DNA from 2 places in the Priestia sp. YIM B13491 genome. Region 1 is predicted to be linked to the other one. Evidence: a T-box and tRNA genes for the amino acid it is inferred to sense, from the RefSeq annotation. Region 1 holds a T-box; the other holds one or more tRNA genes.
The links. The T-box of region 1 lies ahead of ileS (isoleucine--tRNA ligase). A T-box ahead of a tRNA ligase gene usually reads a tRNA of that ligase, here a tRNA-Ile.

Region 1 (6,681 bases):
TTAAACATCTGGAAAAAAAGGGATCAAAGAGCTCCGCACAAACCATTGTTGATACTGTATGCCCTAGGTCAGCTGCAGTCTAAACAGCAAATTCACTTGCCGTATAGCGAGGTGAAAATTCCTTTAAAAGAGCTGCTTATGGAGTTTGGACCTTCTCGGAGTTCCTACCATCCAGAGCATCCTTTTGTTCGTTTGACAGGAGATGGAATATGGGAGCTAAGTGAAGAAGTTGATAAACGTAGCTTTACAGATAAATATTTGCTGAGCACAAATATAATGGGCGGTTTTACATCGGATGTTTATAATCTCTTTGCGAATGATCCTACGCTGCTTCAAGATGCAGCGCAATTTTTATTAAATGAGCATTTTCCGGATACGATCCATGAAGATATATTAAGAGCCGTAGGCTTGGATTTTGAAACACAGTTAAAGAGAAGAAGAGATCCAAAGTTTCGAGAGAAAATTCTTCAAGCTTACGGATATAGCTGCGCTGTTTGTGGGTTTAACGTTCGTCTTGGACATAATTTAGTTGGTGTAGAGGCCGCTCATATTAAGTGGCATCAAGCGGGAGGGCCAGATATTGAAAGTAACGGAATCGCTTTATGTTCAATGCATCATAAATTATTTGATCGAGGAGTTTTTACTTTTTCAGATCATAATGAGCTGTTGGTGGCAACTCAAGCACACGGCACAAATGGATTTGAAGAGTGGCTTATGAAGTATCATGGACAAAAGCTTAGAGATCCGATTCATCCGGCATATCAGCCGAGTGAAGATTTTCTTGGGTGGCATGTTAGAGAAGTGTTCAGGGGACCTCCTAGATATCAAGCAAGTGATATAAACTGATTTTTATAAATGATAGTTTGGTATGTTTATACTTAGGAAGTACTTTACATATAGTGGCGTCATTTAAAATACGTTAAAAATAAATTAGTATTCTGTCCAGAACCCCTCCAGTAAGTTTTCTATTCTCTGTTTCCTCCCCTTTAAACTGTGTGTCTTTTCTGAAGAAAATTCATAGGATATAGCATCTTATCTGTATGATGTAAGAAAGGGGTTATATCGTGGAGGAAACAAAGCTTACTGGACGAATCGTTACACCTGATGATGCGGAGTATGATCAGGCTAGAACAAATAATAATTTAGGTGTGCCTAAATTTCCGAGAATAATTGTATTTTGTCAGAATACAAACGATGTAGTAAATGCATTGAAGTGGGTAAAGGAAAATCATGTCCCATTTCGAATAAGAAGCGGTAGGCATAGCTATGAAAATTTTTCATTAGTAAACGGTGGATTAGTGATTGATGGCAGTGAAATGGATAGAATCAAGTTCGACAGTAAAAGCATGACAGCGAAAATAGAAGCAGGAGCTAATCTAGGGAAAGTATATAATGAATTATGGAAAAAGGGAACGACTATCCCTGCAGGAACGGAAAGCAGTGTTGGTCTTGTAGGCCTTGTGCTTGGCGGAGGAATTGGGATGTTATCAAGGCTGTTTGGGCTTACCTGTGATAATTTGGTTGAAGTTGAAATGGCCATAGTAAATGAACAGAGAGAAGTTGAACTCATTAAGGCAAATAAAAATCACAACAGTGATCTCTTTTGGGCTTGTTGCGGAGGCGGGGGTGGAAACTTTGGTATTGTTACGTCTCTTACATTCAAGGTGCAGCCTATTTCAAAGGTGTCAATCTTTTCCATTACATGGGAATGGGAAGATTTCGAAGCTGCTTTTGATGCATGGCAGCACTGGGCCACAAATACCGATAAGCGCTTAACTTCGGAGATTGAGTTAAAATCGAAAGAAGCGAATCAGATTATTGCTCAAGGTGAATTCGTTGGTTCATCATTCAAGTTAAAGGAACTTCTGCAGCCTTTAATAGATGTTGGGTGTCCTAAAAAAGTAGTAATAAAGGAAGTTTCATATATTGAAGCTGTACAATTTTTTGACGATCCGAGTGGAAACCAACCCGCCCCTCGAAAAAGGTCAGGTTCTTTTCTTAATAAACCTTTTCCAAAAGAGGCCATCTTAACAATGAAGCATTTTTTAGAAAATGCTCCGAATGAAAAATCTAGTATCTGGCACCAGTCTCTTGGGGGAGCAGTGGAGGAAGTTGCCTCTAATGAAACGGCCTTCTATTATAGAGATGCTGTTATCGCACAGGAGTACCTTGCTACATGGAGTCATCCTTCAGAAGAGAGAGCAAACATTCGATGGATTGAAGAATTAAGAAATGCTTTATCGAGATATACAACTGGAGATTATGTGAACTGGCCGGACCGGTTCATCAGAGATTGGCCAACGGCTTATTATGGAGAGAATCTTAAAAAGCTTCGAGAAGTGAAACGAGCATATGATCCGTGCAATCTATTTCATTTCCCTCAAAGCATCCCGCCATTTGTTAACTGGTTTTAAAGATCATCTTTCAAGTCGTAGAGGCAAATAATACCCACCTTAAATGAGGTGGTTTTTTGTGTACATTGCCTTTTTCTAAGAGCGTGAAAAAGGCAGCAAACAGTGGTAAGCAGTTATTTTATCAATAGGCGACTGCATTATAAGAAAAAACATATATAAATTTCATAAACATTGACATTCCCTTCCAAACCGCATACAATAGCTACTAATAAAAGCACACAAATTCGTTGAAGAGAATCAGTACCCTGCAAGTTTGTTCCACAGAGAGCTGGTGATAGCTGAAAGCCGGTGTTCAAGCTGCAGGGGAATATCCTCTCTGAGAAGTCAAACTGAACTGTAAGTAAGTTTGAACGGTAGTCTACCGTTAAAAAGAACGCGTATGATTGTACGTTGCTGAGTGCTATTGATGAACGGATCAATAGAAGCCAGGGTGGTACCGCGGTTAAAACCCGTCCCTAGTCATAGGGACGGGTTTCTTTGTGTGCTTTTAACTTTAAAAGGAGTGGTATCACATGAAAGAAGTGAATGTAAGGGAGTCTTCGCAAGAGCGCGAACAGCGTATCCAGCAGCAGTGGCAAAAAGGAAATGTGTTTCAGCAGTCGATTCAAAGCAGGGAAGGGCATCCGTCATTTGTATTTTATGAAGGGCCTCCTACAGCAAACGGTTTGCCTCACGTGGGGCACGCGCTAGGCCGGACGATTAAAGATGTGGTGGCTCGTTATAAGACGATGACAGGGCATCAAGTGATCCGAAAAGCAGGCTGGGATACGCACGGACTGCCGGTAGAGCTCGGTGTCGAAAAGCAGCTCGGAATTTCAGGGAAGCATGATATTGAAAAATACGGCGTAGAAGCTTTTATCAACAAGTGTAAGGAAAGTGTGTTTGTGTATGAAAAGCAGTGGCGCACGTTCACGGAGCAGCTTGGCTATTGGGTTGATATGGAAGACCCTTACATCACCTTGGAGAATTCATACATTGAAAGCGTATGGAACGTGCTTGGCACGATTCATGATAAAGGACTTCTTTATAAAGGCCACCGCGTATCACCTTACTGCCCGAGCTGTCAAACATCATTAAGTTCGCATGAAGTAGCGCAAGGGTATAAAGATGTAAAAGATTTAACGGTAACGGTGAAATTTAAAGTGAAAAACCGCAATAATGAGTATTTTTTAGGCTGGACGACAACGCCTTGGACGCTTCCGTCAAACGTGGCGCTTGCGGTGCATGAAGAGATGAACTACGTTCGCGCCGAGCAAGGCGATAGCGTGTATATAGTGGCAGAAGCACTCGCAGACAAAGTGTTAAAAGGAGAGTATACGGTTTTATCTCAACATAAAGGAAATGAGTTAAAAGGGATATCGTATGAGCCGCCGTTTAATTTTGTGAAAGTGGAAAAAGGGCACGAAGTCGTAACGGCTGATTACGTAACGGATCAAAGCGGAACAGGAGTTGTTCATTTAGCACCTGCATACGGCGAAGATGATTACAGAGTTGTAAAAGAAAACGGCTTTTCATTTGTGAACGTAGTGGATGAAAAAGGACAGTACACGTCTGAAGTGCCGCCTTTTCAAGGACGTTTCGTGAAAGACTGCGACGTTGATATCGTTCGTTATTTAGCAAATGAAGGCGTGCTGTATCATAAAGAAAAGCATGAGCACAGCTATCCGTTTTGCTGGCGATGCGACTCGCCGCTTCTTTATTACGCAAATGAAAGCTGGTTTATCCAAACGACGGCGTTAAAGGAACAGTTTTTGAAAAACAATGAAAGCGTGACGTGGTACCCGGATCATATCAAGCACGGTCGCTTTGGCAACTTTTTAGAAAATATGGTGGACTGGAACATCAGCAGAAAGCGCTACTGGGGAACGCCGCTGAACGTATGGGAATGCGGTGAATGTCAGCATCAAGTAGCCCCGAAAAGCATCAAAGAGCTTCAGGAACATGCGTCTCATTCCGTGGTTGACAGCATTGAACTTCATAAGCCGTATGTAGATGATGTACAGCTAACGTGTCCGGTCTGCAGCGGAGAAATGAAGCGAACGCCGGAAGTGATTGACGTTTGGTTTGACAGTGGCTCGATGCCGTTTGCGCAGTATCACTATCCGTTCGAAAACAGCGAGCTGTTTCAAAAGCAGTTCCCGGCAGACGTAATCGCAGAAGGAATTGATCAAACGCGCGGCTGGTTTTACAGCTTGATGGCAGTTTCAATGCTGTTTACAGGAAAAGCACCTTATAAGCGCGTTTTGTCTCTTGGGCACGTCTTAGATGAAAACGGTCAAAAGATGTCTAAAAGTAAAGGAAATGCGCTGGACCCGGTGGATCTTATTCATACATTTGGTGCCGATGCACTTAGATGGGCGCTTTTAGCAGACAGTGCACCTTGGAATCCGAAGAAATTTTCAGAGCGCGTTGTGCAAGAAGCGAAATCAAAAGTTATTGATACGCTTGTGAACGTGTACGGCTTTTACGTGTTGTACGCCAAGCTTGACGGCTATGACCCTGAGCAAACGTATGAATTGAAAAAAACAAAATTGGATGAGTGGATTCTTTCGCGTTTACACAGCACGGTCAAGCGAGCAACAGCACATCTTGAAGATTACGGATTTACAAGCGCGGCTCGTGAAATCGCGGTATTCATTGAAGAGCTAAGCAACTGGTATGTGCGACGTTCCCGCGATCGTTTTTGGTCAGAAGGAATGGACGGAGAAAAAGCAGCGGCTTACGATACGCTTCATGAAGTACTAGTGACGTTAAGTCAGCTATTAGCACCGTTTACGCCGTTTGTTGCGGATGATATTCATGAAAATCTAACAGGGAAAAGCGTTCATTTAGCAGACTATCCTGTTTGTAATCAAACGAAAGTGAACGAAAAGCTGGAAAAAGAAATGGCAGCGGTGCTTCAAGTAGTGGAACTAGGCCGAAGCATCCGAAATACGCATTCGTTAAAAGTAAAGCAGCCTCTGCAAAGTCTTTCGCTTGTGGTAACGGAAGAAGATGTAGAGTGGAAAGCATATCGTGATGTCATCAAAGATGAGCTTAATGTAAAGAACTTTAACGTGGAGCAAGACGACGACAAACTTGTTTCATACGTATTAAAACTGGATTTTAAACAGGCTGGACCGAAGTTTGGAAAACAAGTGAATGAGGTCAACCAAGCGTTAAAGAACCTTTTAGAAGAGCAAGGAAAAGAGTTTGTTGAACGAGGCAAGCTGAGTGTTACGCTTGCTTCAGGAGAAAACCTAACGCTTGAAACGGCAGACGTACTTGTTGAAAAAGTGCCAAAAGAAGGTTTTGCAGTGGCATCAAACGGCACGTATACTGCGGTATTAGATACGGCGTTAACTGAAGAACTCGTGCAGGAAGGAGTCGCTCGTGAAGTAATTCGAGCGGTTCAAGACTATCGTAAAAAGCTGGATTTACCCGTGAATTTACGTATCAATTTGGAGCTTAGCGGAGACGAAGAAGTACGGAAAGCCGTCGCGAAGTTTGAAACATTGCTTCAAGAAAATCTTCTGCTGCACAGTCTCAGTGTGAAAGAAGCTATCGAAAACGGAGAGACGGTAAAAGTCGGAACAAAGCAAGTTACGCTTCGCGTTTTAAATCAGAGCTAATAAAGAGAGGCAAAGATAAGTTGAAGTAATGTACGAACGGTTTATCGATTAACCGTTCGTTTTTTCTGTTTTTATAGTGAACGTAGCTGCTTCTAGCTGTGGATTGGAGGGCAAGACGAAGACTCCTGCGGAAAGCGAAGTCTTGCACAGGAATCAACAGCGGGGTAACAAGCAATTCATACTAATCATTCACCCGATTTGTTCGTCTTTAGGTGAGATGAATTTCGGTATTTCTAAATCTCTCTTTTTACCTTTAATCAAACTGCCCGAGAACATTCTTAAGACTCGGCCAGACAATTTCAAAAGGAGCCGCTAACACATACTCTTTTCCGTTTTCATCTTTAAAGTGCTGCACAAAACGATATTTTCCTACTTTGTAGTTAGGAGTTGCGATATCTAATTTGAGTGATTTTCCTGGCTTCAGCGTGACAGTTTTATCAGGAAACTCTAATCCGTTTAGCACAACTTCGTACCACTTTCCGTCTTTTAAGTGATCCGCCGTATTTTCATAAGGAATCGTTAAGGTATGCGTCGAATTGTTTTGAATAACAAAAAAGCCAAACTGCGTTTTATCGTATTTTTTACTGACAGCAGATAGCGTAATAGTTCCTCCATCAGTGTTAATGGAAGATGGGATGTTTTTTTCTTGTTTAGCT
Region 2 (6,681 bases), on a different contig from region 1:
ATATGTTCCTAAAGCTAGTTCACTTCCCGTCGTAATAAATACCATGACGGATACAACAAAAATGAACGTACCTTCACGCAACCCTTGAAAGAAATGAGCCTGCAATATTCGATTCCAGTCTTTATTGACTTTTCGTTCAGCCCATACTTCTTTAAATTTGTATACTCCTTCCGCTGCGCGTCTTGTAATAAAAAAACTAAGCACAACGGCACCGATAAACAATAGCAGCGATACACCAAACACAATTTTATACCCAAGTGATTCATACAAAGCGGAAATAACAAAGCCCGCTCCTAAAGGACCAATCATCCCTGCAAAAGAGTTTAAGATCCCTAAAAATCCGTTAAAAAAGTCTCTTGTATCAGGTTCTGTAATTTCAAAAGTTAGCACATTAAAAGCTAGCCAATAAAAGCCGTATCCTATACCCAGCAGTCCACCAAGCAATACTAAATACTGGGCTGCGTTAGCTCCACTGATTAATACAGCGATATAAAAAACAGCTAAAAAAGATACACCTAATCTTAAAACCACAACCCGGTCAATTCGTTTGGCCCATTTACCTGCTAAAATAAACGTAAGCGGCTGAAGCACCACTACCGCTAAATTATAAATAGCGAGATCCGAAAATTCGCCTGATTGTTTCCACAGATAAATGTTAACAAACGAATTGGAAATTGAAATAGCCAAGGCATAAAGACCGCCTATAATTAAAAGCAAAAGTAAATCTTTACTAACTTCTACATCTCCAACTACTTTTTTTAATAAAGGCATATCAAAAAACTCCTTTTCTCTTCTACACCTAGTGTGTGAAAAAGAAAAGGAGATATGTAAAAGAATTGGAAAACAAAAAAGCCAGTAAAGGTAATAATTACTTTACTGGCTCTTAAATACGTCTTCAGCTTATTTTGCAGCGTCGTAACGTTTAGCAACTTCGTCCCATTTTACAACATTAAAGAATGCTGAAATGTAATCTGGACGGCGGTTTTGGTAATTTAGGTAGTAAGCGTGCTCCCAAACGTCTAGACCAAGAATTGGCGTTTTGCCTTCCATTAATGGGCTATCTTGGTTTGGTGTGCTTGTTACTTCTAATTCGCCGTTGTTTACAACTAACCAAGCCCAGCCAGAACCGAAGCGAGTTTTAGCTGCATTTGCAAATTCTTCTTTGAATTGATCAAAGCTGCCGAATTTGCTAGCGATAGCGTCTGCTAATTCACCAGTTGGAGCACCGCCGCCGTTAGGGCAAAGGATTGTCCAAAATAATGAGTGGTTCGCATGACCGCCACCGTTATTGCGTACTGCTGTACGGATATCTTCAGGAACAGCATCTAAGTTTGAAATTAACTCTTCAATACTTTTGCTTTCTAAATCCGCTTTGCCTTCAACAGCAGCGTTTAGATTTGTAACATATGTGTTGTGATGTTTTGTGTGGTGAATATTCATTGTTTCTTTGTCGATATGTGGTTCCAGTGCATCGTATGCATAAGGTAGTTCTGGTAATTTGTAAGCCATGAATAATTCCTCCTTCAAAATATGTAAGCATTTTGGCGCAAAAGCACCATATACGTTTAGATTAGCAAATTTACCCTACTGTTTCAAATAAAAAGTTCCTAATCCATGATTTATATTTACCTAATTCCCATTCGCTATTCTTTTAAACATAAAAAAAGCTTCTTTTTCTCAAAAGAAGCTTTGAATAGACAATAGTATGGCGGAGGAAGAGGGATTCGAACCCCCGCGGGCTTTAACACCCCTGTCGGTTTTCAAGACCGATCCCTTCAGCCGGACTTGGGTATTCCTCCAACCCTATAAATGGTGGACCCTGCAGGACTCGAACCTGCGACCGGACGGTTATGAGCCGTCTGCTCTAACCAGCTGAGCTAAGGGTCCACATGGCTCCACAGGTAGGACTCGAACCTACGACCGATCGGTTAACAGCCGATAGCTCTACCACTGAGCTACTGTGGAACAATATGAATTATGTATGTCACAAACGCAAATTGGAAAATAGCGGCGGAGGGGATCGAACCCCCGACCTCACGGGTATGAACCGTACGCTCTAGCCAGCTGAGCTACACCGCCATGGCTCCACAGGTAGGACTCGAACCTACGACCGATCGGTTAACAGCCGATAGCTCTACCACTGAGCTACTGTGGAACAATATAACATTTACTAGCGACATTAAAAATTTAACATGTTTCTAGCCTAAAGTCAATATATTATTTTAAAACAGCGTATAAAAAATAGGCAATCATCAGCAGTTGAATAAATCCTTTTGAAATAGCGCCACTAAAAAAGCCAATAACCGAACCTACTCCAATTTTTACTGCGTTGCTAATTGTGGTCCGATGAACAATCAGTTCTCCTACAATCGCTCCGATAAACGGCCCTAAAATAATTCCAAATCCCGGAATGACAAACGGACCCACAAGCAGCCCAACTGTACTTCCCCAAACACCTGCTTTAGTGCCTCCGAATTTTTTCACACCAATAATATTAGCTATATAGTCTGCTAAAAAAAGTGCGACAACTAACAATCCTTGTATCACCCAAAATAACCAGCTATAGGAGCTAAAATCATAAAATAAACCGTATATAACAAATCCCAGAGCTACAAATAGCACGCTTGGGATGATGGGATAAACCAACCCAACAAACGATACAACAAAGCTAATGATAATTAATGCCCAACATAAAATAGCCATGCCCGCACCTATCCTTTTTATTATTACTATTTATCATACAATAACCACTCCCATAAAGAAAGACCTTGCACGACGAGTCCTTCCTTTATTTTACTTTCGAATACGATTTTTGAGTGTACCTCTGCAATATTAACAGCACGGTCCTCAAGCTGCCCGTAATATCCCCCAAAAACAATGACAGGGAAACCTGTACATATACGCATAAGATGTGCTTGTGACAAAACGCTCCACCGCATCATTGTAATTAGTAACGGTTTCTAAAATCTATTGTAAACCTTAAATTTTCGCTATAAAATAAGATATAACCAGAATCTTCAATAAGAGGAGGCTTTACAATGAGCATGCTGAAAAAGATGGCATGGAGTTTTACTTCCTTCAAAAAAATAAGGTCGCTTCGCTTTGAGCATACGAATAAAACAATTGGCTTTGTGCTGTTTTTAACATTTATTTCTTTGCTGCCTACATTTTTCTTTATGACTTTGACGATTGTAAATGGCTATCATATCGCTACTACAGATCTTCCAAAATCTGTCTCTTCTTTTTCTATTTCAAACTCACAGCTTACGTCAAGTCAACCTTTCACAAAAAAAGTAAATGGTACCGCTTTTATCTTAAACCCCTCACAGTCTATTGAACGGTTTCATTCCCCTGCTCATGCCATTGGTTTTTTAAAGGATGGAATTTACATTACGACTAATTCACAAACACAAACGTATTCATATGAGTTGCTAAACTGGCATCATAAAGATAAAAATGAACTGCTAAACTTGCTGCACGAACAAAAATTTTCTTTATACATACTTGTCCCTATCGCTATGCTTTTACTGTACGTATTAACATCTGGACTAAACTTCCTTTCTATTACCTGCCTTGCTTATCTTGGAAAACTGATTGGACTCATTACTAAAAAGCAGCTTCCTTTCAAGCAGCTATGGGCACTGAGCGCTTATAGTACAGTAGCCTTCACGCTGCTGTATACGCTTTTTGAAGCTTTTTCTTTGTCTCTAGCACTACATAGCTCTCTTTACTGGATAGGAACATTCTTCATTTACTTGTTGCTCGTCACAAGGGTTCCTATAAGAAAAAAAGTAAAACCTAATAAAGATGCTGGGACAAACGTATCTTAGTTGAAGGAAAATCCAAACGAGGAATCTAGATTCTTGATAGAGAATCCACCTCTTTTGGATTTTTTTATTGATATGGTGAACGCAGATTTCATGTATGCGGCTGCTTCTAGCTGGTGATTGGAGTGATGTAGTTAAGTCTCAGCCTCTTTATTTCGGTACAACTTTTCTTCTTCCCATTGCACAAGGAAGAATTTTCAACTGATACAAAACCCACAAACCTCCTGCTGTGAGCAGAATAAAGCTATAAACAAACATCAGCCTTTCAGTATGCATCCACACTTCAAAAACAACAGGTCCCAACGCTACTCCTAAAAATCTCACCGTTCCATAAATGGATACAATAAACCCTCTTTCTTCGTCTGAAGCCGCTGAAGTAATCATCATATTAATACACGGAAGAACAAATCCTAAGCCGCCAAAGGCGACTGTCAAACAAAACATCAGCACAGGAAGCGTATAAATAATCGTTAATACTCCAAACATCAGGAATAAAAGAGTTATCCCTACTATCATTAATTTTTTCATGAGCTCTACATCTGTTTTGATGCGTTGACCCGTCCAATAAGAAACGAGCGTCATCGCACCAAGAGGAAATAAAAAAGCGGTTCCTTTAAAAAAACCGTCTATATGATACGTTTCCTCTATTAGAAAAGATAAGTAATATAAAATGCCAAATAATAAAAATAACCCCAATCCCCCCACAAAGAATAAAGGAAAAAGCGATTTTCTTTTATCATAGACAATCCCAATGGCTCTCTTTAAATATTCTTGAACAGATACTAAATCCGAGCCTGTTTTCCCTTCTCTCACATACATCACTATACCTACTAAAGCAGCACCTGCAGCTAAAGGATAGACAAAAAATGCGGCATACCATACGACGAGTGCTGCCGATGCTCCAATTATCGGCGCAACCACTTTTCCAACTCCATTATACACTTCTAAAATCCCGAGGACTTTTGCTCTTTTTTCCCCTGTAAATACATCTCCAGTTAATGCCATTGCCAACGTTGTAGTACCTGCAGCTCCAATCCCTTGAATGACTCTGCCTGCCATCAACACAGCAAAGCTTCCAAAAGAGAATGAAGCACTACCAGCAGCGATGACACTGCCTATTATCATCATGACGAGTGAATATATGATTAACTTTTTACGCCCATACCGGTCTGATAAAATTCCTACAGCAGGAATACACAATGCGGCTGGAATCGAAAATGCACTCAGTATCAAACTGGTTTGAACTCCGCTTAAGTGAAGTGACTTTTGAATGCTTGGCAGCAGAGGAATGAGCATGGAATTTCCCAGCACCATGATTAAAGGCAATAAGCCTAATGAAACAATCATTAATTTTTCTTTCAATTTTCGTTCTCCAATCATATTTAAGTAAGACAAGCATAGGCTTTACACATAAGCAAAAGAATGAAGGAGGAGCATAATGAAAAAGCTATGTGCATTAGCCGCTTTCGCTTTTATCGGATATATTTGTCACTACGACATTAAATACGGGACCATTCCCACTGCTACTGAAGCAGTTCAAGTCAGCAAAGCGCAGCCTGCAGAAACAAAAGCCGCCAGCTCTTCTTCCACCTATACAAAAATAAAAATTAAGCCAGGCGATACAGTTTTATCCGTCATTGAGGAGCTTACAAAAAAATCGATACCGGTTTCTATGAACCAAATGATTACAGACTTCAAAAAGTTAAATAACGGTACAGCGCCTGAGGATATTCAAATTGGAAAAACGTATAAGTTCCCTATTTACAAGTAATGACAGCATTCTTCTTGTCAAGATGGGATAGTCATTGTTAAAATAGCTAAGGTAGTACTTTCTACTAGTTATTTTGTTCATAAAGAGTTATTCTATTAATGAATTCAAATTCTTGATTTCATTTTGAAGGAGAGATTATCACGTGAGTGAAATTATACATCGTACAAAAACACGCCCGGTTAAAGTTGGAGATTTAACAATCGGAGGCAGCAACGAGTTAGTTATTCAAAGTATGACAACCACTAAGACACATGATGTTGAAGCAACGGTTGCAGAAATTAAACGTTTAGAAGAAGCAGGATGCCAAGTTGTTCGTGTTGCTTGTCCAGACGAGCGCGCAGCAGATGCAATCCCTGAAATTAAAAAACGCATTAACATTCCATTAGTTGTGGATATTCATTTTGACTATCGCTTAGCATTAAAAGCTATTGAAGGCGGAGCGGATAAAATCCGTATCAACCCTGGTAATATCGGTCGCCGTGAAAAAGTGGAAGCTGTTGTAAATGCTGCAAAAGCTAAAAATATTCCAATTCGTATTGGAGTTAACGCTGGTTCACTTGAAAAACGTATTTTAGATAAATACGGCTATCCGACAGCAGATGGCATGGTAGAAAGTGCACTTCATCACATTAAAATTTTAGAAGACCTTGATTTCCATGACATCATCGTTTCAATGAAAGCATCGGATGTTAACTTGGCAATTGAAGCTTATGAAAAAGCTGCTCAAGCATTTGACTACCCTCTTCACTTAGGAATTACAGAATCGGGTACATTATTTGCAGGAACTGTAAAAAGTGCAGCAGGTCTTGGCGCTATTTTATCTAAAGGAATCGGAAATACATTACGTATTTCTTTAAGTGCGGATCCTGTAGAAGAAGTAAAGGTTGCGCGCGAATTGCTAAAATCATTCGGTTTAGCTTCCAATGCTGCAACTCTTATTTCTTGCCCAACTTGCGGACGTATTGAAATTGATTTAATTAGCATTGCTAATGAAGTTGAAGAGTATATTTCAACTGTAAAAGCACCGATTAAAGTAGCGGTACTTGGCTGCGCTGTAAACGGTCCTGGTGAAGCTCGTGAAGC

Region 2: it has a tRNA-Ile gene. The T-box ahead of ileS (isoleucine--tRNA ligase) is inferred to sense a tRNA for this amino acid. The anticodon was not compared.

The regions. Positions count from the first base shown of each region.
Region 1 is NZ_JBHZOR010000006.1:237,790-244,470, reverse strand. Features, by position in the region: gene ACFX4E_RS21665 (phosphorothioated DNA-binding restriction endonuclease) at 1-846, shown strand, start outside; gene ACFX4E_RS21660 (FAD-binding oxidoreductase) at 1,065-2,414, shown strand; T-box leader at 2,633-2,874, shown strand; gene ileS (isoleucine--tRNA ligase) at 2,927-6,025, shown strand; gene ACFX4E_RS21650 (immunoglobulin-like domain-containing protein) at 6,279-6,681, opposite strand, start outside.
Region 2 is NZ_JBHZOR010000001.1:373,511-380,191, reverse strand. Features, by position in the region: gene ACFX4E_RS01935 (MFS transporter) at 1-771, opposite strand, end outside; gene sodA (superoxide dismutase SodA) at 901-1,509, opposite strand; tRNA gene ACFX4E_RS01925 (tRNA-Ser) at 1,707-1,799, opposite strand; tRNA gene ACFX4E_RS01920 (tRNA-Ile) at 1,811-1,887, opposite strand; tRNA gene ACFX4E_RS01915 (tRNA-Asn) at 1,891-1,965, opposite strand; tRNA gene ACFX4E_RS01910 (tRNA-Met) at 2,006-2,079, opposite strand; tRNA gene ACFX4E_RS01905 (tRNA-Asn) at 2,081-2,155, opposite strand; gene ACFX4E_RS01900 (DUF456 domain-containing protein) at 2,218-2,703, opposite strand; gene ACFX4E_RS01895 (hypothetical protein) at 2,730-2,924, opposite strand; gene ACFX4E_RS01890 (DUF1189 domain-containing protein) at 3,039-3,830, shown strand; gene ACFX4E_RS01885 (MFS transporter) at 3,978-5,189, opposite strand; gene ACFX4E_RS01880 (hypothetical protein) at 5,266-5,598, shown strand; gene ispG (flavodoxin-dependent (E)-4-hydroxy-3-methylbut-2-enyl-diphosphate synthase) at 5,750-6,681, shown strand, end outside.